DNA from 3 places in the Thioalkalivibrio sp. ALE22 genome. Region 3 is predicted to be linked to each of the others. Evidence: predicted binding sites of a transcription regulator. Region 3 holds the regulator's gene; each other region holds the start of a gene.
The links. The regulator FliA, encoded in region 3, starts transcription of late flagellar genes. The targets are predictions, from matches to a motif close to GCTAAAGTTNNNNNNNNNNCNGCCGATA.
Positions count from the first base shown of each region.

Region 1: the regulator FliA is predicted to act here: its motif matches at 3,318-3,345, upstream of F793_RS0102720 (methyl-accepting chemotaxis protein).
Region 2: the regulator FliA is predicted to act here: its motif matches at 1,205-1,232, upstream of F793_RS0102815 (flagellin).

Region 1 is NZ_KB906500.1:221,818-226,996, reverse strand. It holds gene F793_RS0102740 (hypothetical protein) at 1-102, shown strand, start outside; gene F793_RS0102735 (mechanosensitive ion channel family protein) at 118-1,005, shown strand; gene F793_RS0102730 (ExeM/NucH family extracellular endonuclease) at 1,023-2,732, opposite strand; gene F793_RS0102725 (Rrf2 family transcriptional regulator) at 2,752-3,189, opposite strand; gene F793_RS0102720 (methyl-accepting chemotaxis protein) at 3,390-4,697, shown strand; gene F793_RS0102715 (undecaprenyl-diphosphate phosphatase) at 4,959-5,179, shown strand, end outside.
Region 2 is NZ_KB906500.1:239,596-244,774, reverse strand. It holds gene F793_RS0102820 (YIP1 family protein) at 1-541, shown strand, start outside; gene F793_RS0102815 (flagellin) at 1,311-2,711, shown strand; gene F793_RS0102810 (flagellar protein FlaG) at 2,975-3,211, shown strand; gene fliD (flagellar filament capping protein FliD) at 3,694-5,061, shown strand; gene fliS (flagellar export chaperone FliS) at 5,100-5,179, shown strand, end outside.
Region 3 is NZ_KB906500.1:107,804-112,982, forward strand. It holds partial or broken gene flhF (flagellar biosynthesis protein FlhF) at 1-310, shown strand, start outside; gene F793_RS0102190 (MinD/ParA family protein) at 479-1,303, shown strand; gene F793_RS0102195 (RNA polymerase sigma factor FliA) at 1,300-2,067, shown strand; gene cheY (chemotaxis response regulator CheY) at 2,109-2,489, shown strand; gene F793_RS0102205 (protein phosphatase CheZ) at 2,585-3,361, shown strand; gene F793_RS0102210 (chemotaxis protein CheA) at 3,407-5,179, shown strand, end outside.

The DNA of each region.
Region 1 (5,179 bases), 110 kb from region 3:
GGGCCGCCCGGGGCCGCGACGGGGGCGCAGCGTATCGCCGAGCCCCGCGAGGCCGGCGGACGGCATTTGATGGTGCGGGCGTTCAGCGCCCTGTTTCAGTAGGGGGCGACGCACACGATGAATGAATGGCTACAGGCCGCGCAGGCCTTCGTCACCAGCGAGGCGTTCCTCGCGGCCGTCCGCGCGGCGGTTTATCTGCTGGTGGGTCTGCTGGTCGCGCGTCTGGTGTCGCGCGGGCTGGCGCGGGTGCTGGAAGACAAGCTCGATGCCCAGCAGGTGATGCTGACCCGGCGCATCAGCTTCTATGTAATCGTGCTCCTGGTGCTGGCCTCGGCCCTGCGCGAGCTGGGCTTCGACCTGACCGTGCTGCTGGGTGCGGCCGGGATCCTCACGGTGGCGCTGGGCTTTGCCTCGCAGACCTCCGCCTCCAACCTGATCTCCGGGCTGTTCCTGATCGGTGAGCGGCCGTTCTCTGTCGGGGATGTGATCAAGGTGGGGGATGCCACCGGCGAGGTGCTGTCCATCGATCCGCTCTCGGTGAAGCTGCGGACCTTCGACAACCTGATGGTCCGGGTGCCCAACGAGAGCCTGGTGAAGTCCCAGCTGACCAACCTCAGTCGGTTCCCGATCCGTCGGCTCGACATGCAGATCGGGGTCGCCTATCACACCGATCTCAAGCAGTTGCGCGACGTGCTGATGGGGGTCGCCGAGGGCAACCCGGTCTGTCTGGAGGAGCCCAAGCCGTTGTTCATCTTCCTCGAGTACGGCGACTCCGCGTTGAAGATCCAGCTCTCGGTCTGGGCGCGGCGGGAGAAATTCCTGGACCTGCGTAACTCCATGCACGAGGGGGTGAAGGCGGCACTGGACGAGGCCGGTATCGACATCCCGTTTCCGCAGAGGACCCTGGGCAGCCTGGGCGGGCCGTTGCCGGTACGGATTGTCGACAACGTGTCGGCGGCCGAGGCGGAGGCCGCCGTGCCTGCGGAACCGGACGCCCGCGACTGAGTGGCCGCAGTCACCGACTAGTCCAGGTACAGGTCGGCCCAGACCGGATCGTGATCCGAGGCGCGCCAGGGCCCGTCGGCCGGGGCGCGGCCATCAAATCCGAGGAATTCCGGTTCGTCGGCGTTGACCGCCCAGGTGGCGCCGTCCCGGACTCGTTCACGCAGCGTGTCGGGCCCCAGCAGGTAGTCCAGCTGCCCGGCCTGGCCGCGAAAGACGTAGGTATGGGCGGTAGTTGGGTCGTCGTGCACGAGATCGTGTTTTCCTGCGGCATGGAGGACGTGCAGGGGGTCCTCGGCGGCATAGGCGTTGAGATCGCCCAGGACCACGACGGGAGCATCCGCGAACTCGCCGGTTTGCTGTTCGCGTATCCAGGCGACGAGGCGTTCGGCCTGCGCGGTACGGCGCTGGTTCCAGCAGCCCTGGCCACGGTCGATATCGCCGCTGTCGGGGCAGCCGCTCTTGGCCTTGAAATGTACGACCACGGCACCGAGATGTTCGCCGGTAGCGCCCGCTTCGAACCAGCCCAGCAGCGGGGGGCGGTGGTGGACGGTATCGCGGTCGGCGGCCGTGTCGACCAAACGCAGCCGTTCCGGTCGGTAGAGCAGGCCGACCTTGATCGCGTCGTCCCCCGGTGCCGGGTGAACGATGGCCGCATATTCGCCACGCTCCCCGGGGCGGGCGTTCAGGCGCGCCACCAGGGTCTCGCGCGCAGCCGCGGCGTTTTCCAGTTCGACCGCGCCCAGCAGGTCCGCATCCAGGCCCTGCAGCAGGGCATCCAGCTTGGCGGTCTGGCGTTGGCGCTCGGCCGGGGTCTGCGCACCACGCTCGCCCAGCGTGACGAAGTCATTCTCCATGTTCGCGGTGGCAATGCGCAGGTCACCCGCATCCGCGGTTGGCACCGGGTCGGGACGCTGGCCGCCGGTCCAGTCTACCGGCTCGGTGGGGTGGATCCGGTACGCGCCGAAGGCGTGGGTGAGGATGCCGGTGAGGCCTTCCACCGAGCTTCCCGCGCGGCGGGTCCCCTGGTCGTCGAGGTACGGGATCGGGTCGGGGTTCGCGCGATAGCTCCCGTCGTCGAGTTCGATCCGCCGATTCATGTCCTGGCGCCCCGGGCTGTCCGCGGGGGCGGTCTGGCCCGGGTGCGTCAGGCGCCCGTCGGCGGCCAGCGTCATGCTTCCGTAGCGGCCGAGGTCCCGGTTGTCGGTGACCGTCAGGCGCTGCGGGAAACGGACCGGCTGGTCGATAAAGTCGCCCAGCCGGTCGGCCGCGTCGGGCAGGCGCAGGTCGACGGGGGCGGGCGGTTCGCCGTCGGCGCAGGTCACCACCGCGTCCAGTTGCGAGAGTTGGGGGCGGCCTCGATGGCGGGTGAAGGCGCCATGCACCTGCAGGCGCTGCCCGGCCGCGACCGGGTCCCTTCGTGGGGCGTAGACGAACAGGCCCGTGGCCCCGGTGGCCGAGCCCTGTTGCAGGTAGAAGCCCCCCAGCTGGTCCGTGTCCATGAAGACGCCGGTTACGGTGCCTTCCGCGACCACCTCCGTTCCTTCGGGGAGGGTCCCCGCGCGCAGTTCGGCGAGGGGGGTGGGTGTGGTCCCGGGATCGGGACAGGCCTGGCGTGCGTCGGCGCTCGCGAGCGCCAGCAGGCACGGAACGGCCACGGCCAGCCAGCGGGCGCCGGTGTGCGCGTGCAGGGCGGTTCGTTTTCGGGGTGCCGGGTCGGGCCGTTCCATGGCCGAAGGATACCGGGGTTCAGGCGCTCTTGCCGGGATGCAGGAGCTCGTAGAGGTAGTCGGGCGCCTGGGTCACATCGGCAATGGTGTAGCGGTCGAGCACGGCGAGGAAGGCGTCGCGTGCGTCGTTGAGAACACCGCGCAACTGGCAGGCGGGCAGGATCGGGCAGACGGGGTTCTCGCAGTCCACCACGTTCAGGTTCGGCTCCATGTCGCGGATTACGCTGCCGACGTTGATCTCCGCGGGTTCGCAGGCGAGCGAGATCCCGCCCCCCTTGCCGCGCCGGGTGATGATGTAGCCCTTCTGGCCGAGCTGGTGCACGATCTTGACCAGGTGGTTGCGGGGGATGGCGAACTGCTCGGAGATGTCGCTGACGGTTACGCGCTGCTCGCGCGGCTGCACGGTGAGGTACATCAGGACGCGAAGGGAAAAATCGGTATAGCGGGTGAGCTGCATAGGAGGGTTTCGTCGGTTCGCGGTGATCGAGGATATGCTTGAACGTATATTTCAGAGAACCTTAATCGGTCCGGACCTGCGTCACAAGCGCATGCGTTGCGTTCGCGTGAAGCACAGGTGCACATCGGCCTACAGCTTCGGGCCGGTGGGTCGTTACAGCGATAACAAAAGCCGGAGTGTACCGGCATCAGGGGGCAGCAATGGAGCAGGAGAGTGGGTGGCTGAGTCGCCTTTCGCTGGCGGGACGTTTCTCGCTCGCATTGAGTGCGATCGTTGGGGTGTTCTTCCTGATCGCCGCCGCGGCGGTGTTCTGGCATACGGCCACGCTGAAGGGCGGGATGGAGGCCACCCTGGAGCAGGTCATGCAGGAGCACGCGACCACGCCGGCCCTGGAGGCCGAAGTGGCCGCTGCGGTGGACCGGCTGCTGGATGTCGCGGCCTGGCAGGTCAACGCGATGATGCTGGGCGTGGCGATTGGCGTGATCGTGGTGGTGTACTTCCTGTTCGTGTTCATGATCCGTCGCCGCCTGGCGGAACTGGCCGGGCGATTCCGTGCGGTCTCGGAGGGTGAGGGGGATCTGCGCCAGCGCATCGAGGCCCCGCGCAACGACGGCATCGACCGCCTGGCCCGCCTGTTCAACGCCTTCATCGCGCGTCTGCAGCGCATGGTCTCGGAGATGGTGGAGCATGCACGTGAGCTGGGGGAGTCGGTTGGCACCCTGCACCGCGTGGCGGAGGAGACCAACCAGGAGGTGCAGCAGCAACAGGCGCGGCTGGGCCAGGTGGCGACGGCCATGAACCAGATGACGGCCTCGGCCGAGGAGATCGCCCGTAACGCGCGCACGGCCTCCGAGGCGGCCGACCAGGCCGAGACCGAGACCCGGACCGGCTCCGGCGTGGTGGACACCACCGTGCGCACCATGCGCGAGCTGGCCAGCGAGATCGGCACCGCCAACGAACAGGTAGCGCGCCTGCAGGCCGAGTCGGACCAGATTGGATCGGTGCTCGATGTGATCCGCGGGATCGCCGAGCAGACGAACCTGCTGGCACTGAATGCGGCCATCGAGGCGGCCCGCGCGGGCGAGCAGGGTCGGGGGTTTGCCGTGGTCGCCGACGAGGTGCGGACGCTCGCGACCCGGACCCAGGAATCGACGACCGAGATCCAGGCCATGATCGAGCGTCTGCAGGCGGGTGCCCGCTCGGCGGCCGGGGCGATGGAGCGCAGTCGGGAGAAGGGCGAAACGGGCGTGGACGAGGCCGCCGGTGCCGGCGAGGCCCTGCAGTCGATCCGCTCGGCGGTCGAGCGGATCCGGCATCTCAACAACGAGATCTCTGGTGCCGTGTCACAGCAGGCGGAGGTCGCGCGCGAGGTGGATGGCACCCTCACGGAGGTCAGTCAGGGGGCCCAGGTGACGGCGGCCAATGCCGAGGCAACCGCCAGCGAGACCGATGCCCTGGTGGCGCGCATCGAGCAGTTGCGAAGTCTGACGACCCAGTTCCGAGTCTAGGAGCCAGTCGGATTTGGGACTGATCTGCTGCGCGCGCAGGAGAACGGCCCCTTTTTCCGCTCTCTCTCGTTACATAGTGCCCACTATGCGCCTCGAGAGACCGAAAAAATGGGCTCGCTCTCCCGCCACGCTCGCGACGATCGCCCAAATCCGACAGGCTCCTGGCCGGGCTTTTGCCGGCGGTGCGACGCCGGTACCGACGCCGGGTAGGTGGTTTGCGTATACTGCGGCCCGCCTCGGGATCACGGAGCCGAACCTGTCATGACAGTCTGGGTCGCCACCCTGCTCGGGATCGTGCAGGGCATCTTCATGTTCTTGCCGGTCAGCTCGACCGCCCACCTGGTTCTGACCCAGCACTGGCTGATTCGTCAGGGCGAGCCACTGCCGCCTCCGGAAAGCCCTGAGATGATCCTGTTCGATCTGGTGGTGCACGTCGGCACGCTGGTATCGATTGTCTTTGTCTTCCGCAAGAGCCTGCTGCG
Region 2 (5,179 bases), 130 kb from region 3:
GATCGAGCAGGCGCCGCCCTGGTGGCAGACCTTCCTGCGACTTGTCTTACCGGTCCTGCTGCTCAGCGTGGTGATCAGCCAGGTCCTGTACCAGATCATTCCCACCGGACTGCCGGCCGAGGCGATGCCCGGGGTATGGGGGTTTGGCGTCTACAGCGTGCTCGCCATGAGTATCGGTGTGCTGGGCCTGGCGTGGTCCGCGCACTACCTGGGCGAACTCTTCCAGGGGCGCGGGGACCCGGACCGGGCCATGCTGGCGGTCAGTATCGGCCTGCTCCCGGCCTGGGTCGCCAAGGTCGCCGCCGCCTTTCCCTGGCCGTGGGGCAACGGCATCAGCCTGCTGCTGATCCTGTATTCGCTGTGGCTGCTGTACTGGTCGCTGCGTGGCATCCTCGGGCTGCGCCGCGGCAACCGCATCGGCCTGTTCGTGGCCACCGTCTTCTGCGGCGCCTTCATCACCCTCATCTTCGGCTGGGCCCTGATGGACCTGATCCCCGGCGCCACACCCGAGCACCGCATCGGCACCACCTGGCTGATCTGAGCCCCCGTTGTCGGGGCAACACTTGTAGGAGGCCAGCCCTCTGGGCGATCGGGTCGGACATCTGGCATTGATTAAGGAAATCGCCCAGGGGGCTGGGCTCCTACAGGAGCGGGACCGGCGGTGGGGGCTATCGCGTTGCGTGGGTGGTGCGGAGCCAAGGTTGAGTTCCGGGGCCTGTGTACAAAGCCTCTGAAACGCCGATCAGGTACTCGTCCTCACGATCCATCAGATTAATCAGCCGCGCGAGCCGCTGCGGTGGCGTCGTGACGGTCACAGAGCGCCACCCGTGGGGTCGGCATGCGTATCGATGGGGCGGTGCGGCGCCCTGCGTGGGTGCACGACGATATCCACCCAGCGTTCTCCCAGCAGATGTGGTCGCCACCCTGGGGTGGCCGTCCCGTGCTCCCCGTTTCCGTAACTTTCTGCCACAGAACCGTCATCCCGGAAACGGTGCAGCGGTTATCCGGGATCTCTGCGGTGCGGGCCGCCCGTCGGTTGGGGGCTGGTCCGGCGTCTGGAGGTCCCGGCTCTCCGCTGCGCTGCGGCTGGGGTGACGGCGGGGTGTTTGGTACGGATGATGGCGTGGCTGTGGCGGGTTGGAGGGCGCATGCGGCGCGGGCGGCAACGATTTGCCGCCCGCGGTGAAAAAAATTTGGAGGATGGGCTAAAGGTTCTGTGGGGGAGGTCGTTAAGGGTCCTGAGAGCGGGGATCGTCCCGTTCACCAGAACCGCCCGAGGCGGTGACGAACGACTCTACAGGAGAGCGATCATGTCCCAAGTAATCAACACCAACGTTCTTTCCCTGAACGCGCAGCGTAATCTGGGCAATTCCCAGGGTGCGCTGGCTCAGAGCCTGGAGCGTCTGTCCTCGGGCCTGCGTATCAACAGCGCCAAGGACGACGCGGCCGGTCTGGCCATTTCCGAGCGTTTTACCACCCAGATCCGCGGCCTGAACCAGGCCGTGCGTAACGCCAACGATGGCATCTCCTTCTCGCAGACGGCGGAAGGTGCGCTGGGCACGATTGGAGACAACCTTCAGCGTATTCGTGAGTTGGCGGTGCAGGCCGGTAACGACTCGAACTCCTCTCAGGATCGCCAGGCACTGAATAACGAAGTTTCGCAGCTGGTCGCCGAAATCAATCGAGTGGCCGATTCCACCCAGTTCAATGGTCAGGACATCCTGAACGGCACGTTGGAAGAGCTGGTATTTCAGGTTGGGGCCAATCGCAACCAGACGATCAGCGTAGAAGGAGTGAATGCTCAGGGCTCGCAGCTCGGGGCTCAGGTGGCTGACGGCGCGGCGGCACTGCTGGGAGACTTTACCGACGGTCTGGTCCTTTCTGATCTGGGTGGGGATTCTCTTTCGCTGCAGGGCGTTGGCATCGACCTGACCGATCTTGACGCGGACGCCACGTCGCTCGCACAGGTGGTGAACCGTATCAACGATGCTTCGGCAGATTCCGGAGTTCGCGCCTCTCTGGCCCCCACCGCAGAAGCTACTTTGGCGGTGACAGCCGCGGATGATGACGGCACATTGAACATCAATGGCGTCAACATCGCGATTGCAAATGGTGATGGTGCGGAAGAGATCGCCGCAAAGATCAACGACCTCTCGTCTCAAACCGGCGTGCGCGCGGATTTTGATGGTAACGATCTGACCCTGGAATCGAACTCGGATATCCAGATGTCGGTGACTGGTGGTGGCGCTCTGGATGTCGAGGGCCTTGGGGACGGTGACTCCGGTTCCATCCTGCGCGGCATCGAACTCTCCAGGGAGATTGGTGGGGATATTCTCATCGGTGGTGAAGATTTCGCAGCGCTGGGGTTAAGCGATGATGTGGCTGATCAGGAATCCCTCTCGATGAATGACATTGACGTGTTGAGCCGAGAAGGTGCGACAGACACGTTGCGCGTGGTCGACTTTGCCCTGGATCAGGTCAATGGGCTGCGTGCGGAGCTTGGTGCCGTACAGGTACGATTCGAGAACACGATCTCCAACTTGGAGATCTCGTCGGAGAACCTGTCCGCCGCCCGTTCGCGGATCCAGGATGCGGACTTCGCGGCCGAGACCGCCGAGCTGACCCGCGCCCAGGTGCTGCAGCAGGCGGGTACCTCGGTGCTGTCGCAGGCCAACGCCGTTCCGCAGAACGTGCTGGCCCTGCTGCAGTAAGCTCGATCACTCGGGCTTCTGGTTGAGGGAGGATGGCGAGGGCGCCATCCTCCCCTTCTGAAGAGGACAGCGATATGAGTGATGGAATCGGCAATATCACATCACCGCTGGTGGCAGTGAACCCGCGCGGGGGGGAGGGGGCCAAGGTCCCGGGTCCCGGTGCGGGTTTTGTTCGTGGCGAGGGGCGGCCGGAGGCCGTTGCGCGTACGGGCATTAGCACGGAATCTTCGGCTCGTGGCTCCACCGGACCGGCGATCGAGGCCATGGATATGGATGAGGTCAATCAGGTGGTCGAGTCGATCAATTCCTACCTGCAATCCACCAAGCGGGCGCTGGAGTTCAGTGTGGACGACAGTAGTGGCCGAACGGTGATCACGGTGATGGACGGAGAACGCGAAGAGGTGATCCGCCAGATCCCGCCGGAGGCCGTGCTGGCCCTGGTGGAACAGTTCCAGACCGAGCAGGAGCTCGGCGGTACGGGGCTCGCGGATAAGGCCTGAGGGCTGTTGTTACACCTACAAGCGTGATGTTGTGTTGAGCCGGGCCCGGCAGCGGGTCCGGCTTTTTTGGTTCCGGCGTCTGGGTGTGGCTGCCTCATTCCTTCTCGACCGTGCGCCCCCTATGTCATCCCGGCCGAAGCGGAGCGTAGAGCCGGTATCTCTGGAGACGGGACTATCCCAAGCGGCGGGATTCGCCAGGCGTGGGAGATCCCGGATAACTGCTTTGCAGTTTCCGGGATGACGGGGCTGGGGGTTGGGGGTGATTGTGGCAGGTGCGAGTGTCGGCTATGTGCCAGGTTCTGGAGATTGCTTCGCTTCGCTCGCAACGACGGGATTTTCCGAGGGATCAAGTCGGGGCGCGGTATGCCGATTTTGAGGCGGTTTTCCTGCGGGGGGCTCAAGTTTTGGGCTAGGCTGTCGTAAATAGATATATCGCACGTGCAAAGGGTCCGGGACGCCGGGCGCCGAGGAGCAGAAAGACCATGGCCATTAGTTCACTGGGTGTCGGTTCGGGGCTGGATCTGAATCAGATCGTGGGCGACCTGATCAATGCCGAACGCGTCCCGAAGGAGCAGCGGTTCGATCGCCGGGAAGGTCGGATCGAGGCGCAGATCTCGGCATTCGGCAATCTTACGAACGGCGTGGAGCAGCTGGGTGGGAGTCTGGGCCAGCTGGCTGGATTCGAGTTGTCCCAGTCCGCAGAGGTGTCGGATTCCAGTGTGGCCAGCGTGACGTCCGACGGCACGGCGGCGAATGGCAATTTCTCGCTGCAGGTGGATCAGCTGGCGCAGGCGCAAAGCGTGGCCACCGCGGCGGGGCAGTTCGCCGACGGGGATGCCGAGGTGGGTGCCGGTCAGTTGGAGATCAGCGTGGGCGGCGGGAACGCCATCACCATCGACGTGGAAGAAGGCGATACCCTGCGGGACGTGCGCAATGCGATCAACGAGGCCGGGGGCGGTGTCACGGCCTCCATCGTGAATGACGGCAGTGGCGCGCGCCTGGTCCTGAATGCGACGGAGACAGGGGCCGATAACACGATCTCGGTCGCGGTGAACGGGGACACGGCGGCGACCAACGAGGGTCTCGGCCGCCTGGCCAGCGACAACCTGGAAACCACGCAAGAGGCCCGCGATGCGGTGGCCGTGATCAACGGTCTGACCGTGACCAGCCCGACGAACACGCTGGACGACACGATCGAGGGCCTGAGCATCGAGCTGCAGGGGACGTCCGCGTCGCCGGTGACCGTTTCGGTGAGCGAAGACCAGGACCAGCTGCGCGAGGCCCTGCAGGGTTTTGTCGAATCGTATAACGCCCTGGTTGGCCAGACCCGTGAGCTGACCTCGTTCAATCCGGACTCGGAGGAGGGATCGGTTCTGACGGGGGACAGCACGGTACGGGGGATTCGCAGCCGCCTCGGCAATGCCCTGATCCAGCCGGCCCAAGTGCCGGATGCCAATGCCCAGACCCTCGCGGAGCTGGGGATCGTCTCCAACCGCGACGGGACGCTCTCGTTCGACGGCGCGCGTTTCGACCGGGCGATGGAGACCGACGGCTTCGATCGCGTCACCGAGATCGTGCGCGAGGTTGGTGGCCGGATGCAGGAGGTCACCAACAGCTTTATTGGGCCGGAAGGTTTGATCAATGCGCGTACGGACGGGCTGCGCAATGACCTGGAGCGGATTGGGCAGCAGCGCGAGGACCTCGAGGTCCGTCTCGAACGTATGGAACAGCGCCTGATCGGGCAGTTCTCGCGGATGGACAGTGCCGTGGCGCAGATGCAGAGCACGGGCGATTTTCTGATGGGGCAGCTGGCGAATATGCCGCTGGCCCAGAACAATTCTCGTCGATAGTCGCGCCGCTGGGGCGAACGGATAACGGAGAGCAACGCATGTACGGACCGGGCATGAATCGAGCGGTGAACCAGTACCGGCAGTCGGGCGCGCTGGCCGAGGCCCAGGTAGCGGACCC
Region 3 (5,179 bases):
GGACAGGCCCCGCGGGCAGTGGAGGACGAATCCCTGTTCGCGCACCTTCCGCCGGACATCCGGGCCGAGAGCTGGCTGGTGGTGTCGGCGACGACCCAGGGCAGCGCATTGCGGCGGGTGCTGGAGGCATTTCGCAAGGCGGAGCCCTCGGCGCTGGTGCTGACCAAGCTGGACGAGGCCGAGGAGCTGGGCGAGGTCCTGTCCGTACTGCTCGATCAGCACCTGGGGCTGGGGTTCGTCAGCGATGGCCAGCGTTTTGCCGAGGACTTTCACCGGGTCGATACCGGTTATCTGACCCGACTGGCCCTGGACGATGCCGCCGATGGGGCCGGGGCAGCGGCCAATGCCCGCGAGACCTGGGCGGCCGAGCGCCTGGCGGAGATGGAACCGCCGCGACGCGCGCGCGCCCAGGCACGTCCGGCACGGGCGGCGGAGCCCGCCACGCTGGAACTGATTCAACCGGTCGGGAAGGGGCGCTATGCCACGCACTAACAAGCCGTTGAAGGTCATCGCGGTTGCCTCGGGCAAGGGCGGGGTGGGCAAGACCAACGTATCGGTGAACCTGTCGGTGGGCTTGGCCCGGCTCGGGCGCGAGGTCATGCTGTTCGACGCCGATCTGGGCCTGGCCAACGTGGACCTGCTGTTGGGGATGCGTCCCGAGCGCACGCTGCACGACCTGGTGACCGGGGACGTGGACAGCCTGGAGGACGTGCTCGTCCAGGGGCCGGACGGGGTGAAGGTGGTGCCATCGGCTTCGGGGATCGCGGCGATGGCCAACCTGACGCCGGCCGAGCATGCCGGTCTGATCCATGCCTTCAGCGCCTATCGCAAACCCCTGGATGTGCTGATCGTGGACACCGCGGCCGGCCTGCAGGAATCCGTGACGTCGTTCTGCCGCGCGGTCCAGGAGACCCTGGTGGTGGTCTGCGACGAGCCCGCCTCGATTACCGACGCCTATGCCCTGATCAAGGTCCTGCACCGCGATCATGGCCTGCGTCGCTTCCGCATGGTGACGAACATGGTCGACGGCCGCGAAGGCGCCGAGCGACTGATGCAGAAGCTCAATACCGTCTGCGGCAACTACCTGCCGGAGGTGGTGCTCGACCTGGCCGGCTATATTCCGATGGACGATCACCTGCGAAAGGCGGTGCAGAAACGCGCGCCAGTGGTACAGCAGTACCCCGGGAGCCCGGCGGGGAAGGCCTTTGCCGAACTGGCACGGACCGTGGACCGCTGGCCGGTGGGGGGCGGTGACCACGGTGGCGTCGGGTTTTTCGTGGAACGGATGCTGCAGAGCGCATGATGACGACGCGTAATCGACTTTCCGGCTATCAGGCGACCTCCGCGGCCAGCGGCGGACACGAACAGCTGATTGCCGATCACGTCGAGCTGGTCCACCGCATCGCCCATCACCTGATGGCGCGGCTCCCCGCCTCGGTGCAGGTGGATGATCTGATTCAGGCGGGCATGATCGGGCTGCTCGAGGCGGCGCGCCAGTTCGAGGGCGGCCAGGGCGCGACCTTTGCCACCTACGCCGGCATCCGCATCCGTGGCGCGATGATCGACGAGCTGCGCCGCAGTGACTGGACACCGCGTTCGGTGCACCGCAACAGTCGGCGTATTGCCGCGGCGATCCAGACCGTCGAGGCGCGCGAGGGGCGGGCGGCGCGTGGCAGCGAGGTCGCCGCCGAGCTGGACGTGCCGATCGACCAGTACTACGAGATGCTGCAGGATCACGCCGGGGCCCACCTGTTCGCTTTGGACGACCTCGGCGGGGGTGACGACGGGGCTGATCGCGTGATCGAAGGGCAGGAGGTGTCGCCGGCCCGCACCCTCGAGGCCGGTGAGTTCCGTCAGGAACTGGCCGAAGCCCTCGGCGACCTCCCCGAACGCGAGCGGCTGGTGCTGTCGCTCTACTACATCGAAGAGCTCAACCTGCGCGAGATCGGTGCCGTGCTGGGCGTGACCGAGTCGCGCGTCAGCCAGATCCGAAGTCAGGCCACCATTCGACTGCGTGCCCGCCTGGGTTCGTGGCTCGAAGACGGTACGGCTTTGCAGTTATTCTAAAACCCACCCTACGAATCCCGGAGTGACGTGTGGACAAGGGAATGAAGATTCTCATCGTGGACGACTTTTCCACGATGCGGCGCATTATCAAGAACCTGTTGCGTGATCTTGGCTTCAACAATACCCAGGAAGCCGACGACGGCAGCACTGCGCTGCCGATGCTGCAGAACGGCGATTTCGACTTTCTGATCACCGACTGGAACATGCCCAACATGCCGGGGATCGACTTGCTGAAGGCCGTGCGCGCCGACCCGAACCTCAAGTCCATGCCGGTGCTGATGGTGACGGCGGAGGCCAAGCGCGACCAGATCGTCGAGGCGGCCGAGGCGGGCGTGAACGGCTACGTGGTCAAGCCGTTCACCGCCGAGACGCTGAAGGAAAAGATCGACAAGATCTTCGAACGCATTGAAGCACAGGGATAATCATGGGCCTGTGACCGATATGCCCGACGCCCGTGGCACCGACCGCCGCGGGCGTCGTCCGAAACCTTCCGCGCCGTACCCGCAAGAGGCTTCTCATGACTGAACAGGAACACCCACCACGCGACGATCAGCTGGAGCTTGCGCGGCAGTTGGTCAAGACGCTGGAGGCGGGCGACGACACGGGCGCCCGGGCGCTGGTGCAGGATCTGGCGCGCCCCTATGACCGCGAACTCTTCGACGAGCTGGGCAAGCTGACCCGTGATCTTCACGAGGCCCTGCAAAGCTTCCGCGGCGATTCGCGTCTGGTCGAACTGACCCAGGCGGAGATCCCGGACGCAAAGGAACGCCTGAATTACGTGGTCACGATGACCGAACAGGCGGCCCACGACACCATGAATGCCATCGAGTCGAGCCTGCCGATCGCGGAGTCGTTCAGCCAGCAGGCGGCCGACCTGACGGCGAAGTGGACGCGCTTTCGCAACCGCCAGCTCTCGGTGGAGGAGTTCCGGGACTTTGCCCGCGAGCTCGACACGTTCTTCGCGCAGGCGGGGGAAGACACCGAGGAGCTGCGCCGGCTGCTCTCCGAGGTGCTGATGGCACAGAGCTATCAGGACATTACCGGCCAGGTGATTCGCCGCGTGATCCAGCTGGTGACCGACCTGGAAGAGAACCTGGTGTCCCTGATCCGGCTCTCCAGCGGGCGCATGGAGCAGGTCGAGGCGGCCGAGGCGTCGCTTGAACAACGCGAGGAGGAGCGCGAGGCGGACCGCAAGGGTCACGGTCCCAGCGTGCCCAAGACTCAAGATTCCGCCGCGGATGTCGTTCAAGGACAGGACGAGGTGGACGATCTGCTATCGAGCCTGGGCTTCTAGGCAGTTCCCCTCATGCGAATGGCGCCACGCGACCGGAGAGACTGAATGGCCATCGACCCCAATGACGAAATCCTTCAGGACTTCCTGATCGAGGCCGGGGAACTGCTGGAGGGGCTCAACGAGCAACTCATCGACCTGGAACAGAATCCCGATGACCGGGATCTGCTGAATGCGGTCTTTCGTAGCTTCCATACCATCAAGGGTGGAGCCGGCTTCCTGAGCCTGGATCCCCTGGTGACCGTGTGCCATCACGCGGAGGACGTCTTCAACCTGCTGCGTAACGGTGAGCGGCGGGCGGACAGTCACCTGATGGACACCATGCTGCGGGTGCTGGACACCCTGAACGTAATGTTCGGGGACCTGCGCTCCGGCGTGGATCCCACACCCGCCGAGGCCGATCTGGTGGAAAACCTCCGGCGCATGGCGAACAACGAGGACGTGGCGGCGGAGCCCGCCGCGCCGCCACCCCCGGAACCCGAGCCGGAGCCAGAACCCGAACCGCAAGCGGATACGGATGCGGAACCGGCGGCGGATGGCGACGCGATGGTCGGTGCCGGTGACGAGATCACCGACGACGAATTCGAGGCCCTGCTCGACAGCCTGCACGGCGATCAGCCGCCGAAGCCGGTGGAGACGGACTCCACCGCGGGCGATGCGGCCGGAGAAGAACCGGCTGCGGAGGGTGAGGGTGGCTCCGGCGACCTGATCACAGACGACGAATTCGAGAACCTGCTGGACGAGTTGCAGGCCAAGGGCGCCGGGCCGGCCGCTACCGGGGCGGTCCCCAGCCCCGCGGGCGACGAACCTGCGGAAGCCCCGTCGGCGAAGCCCGAACCGGCCGAACCGGAGAAGGCCGCCGCGCCTGCCGATACCCCTGCGGGAGGCCAGGGCGGAGGTGGCGCGCGTGCCGGTGGCGGGGGTGCCGAGGGGGGCGGCCGGGCGGCCCCGCAGGGCGAGACTTCCGTGCGCGTCGACACCGAGCGCCTGGACGAGATCATGAATCTGGTGGGCGAGCTGGTACTGGTGCGCAACCGGCTGAGCATGCTGCGCTCGCAGCATGTCGATGACGAGCTGGGCAAGGCGATCAGCTCCCTGGCCCTGGTGACCTCGGATCTGCAGACCTCGGTGATGAAGACCCGCATGCAGCCGGTGAAGAAGGTCTTCAACCGCTTCCCGCGCGTGATCCGCGATCTCTCCCGCAATCTGGGCAAGGAGATCGAGCTGGAGATCTTCGGCGAGGACACCGACCTCGACAAGAACCTGGTCGAGGCCCTGTCGGATCCGCTGGTGCACCTGGTCCGGAATGCCGTGGACCACGGCATCGAGACCCCCGAGGTACGCGAGGCGGCGGGCAAGCCGCGCAAGGGGACCGTAGTGCTGGGGGCCGCCCAGGAAGGCGATCACATCGCGCTGCTGATCAAGGACGACGGCGGCGGCATGGACCCGCAGGCCCTGCGGCGCAAGGCCATGGAGAAAGGCCTGATGGAACCGGCCATGGCCGAGCGCATGACCGATCGCGAGGCCTTCAACGTGATCTTCATGGCCGGCTTCTCGACCAAGACCGAGATCTCCGACGTCTCCGGCCGCGGGGTCGGGATGGACGTGGTCAAGACCAAGATCTCGCAGCTCAACGGCACCATCGAAATCGACTCCGAGGTGGGCGTGGGCACCACGCTGCGGGTCAAGCTGCCCCTGACGCTGGCGATCCTGCCCGCGCTGATGGTGATCCTGGACGGCCGGCGCTTCGCCATCCCGCTGGCGTCGGTGTCCGAGATCCTGGATCTGGACCTCACGAAGACGCATTACGTGGATGACCAG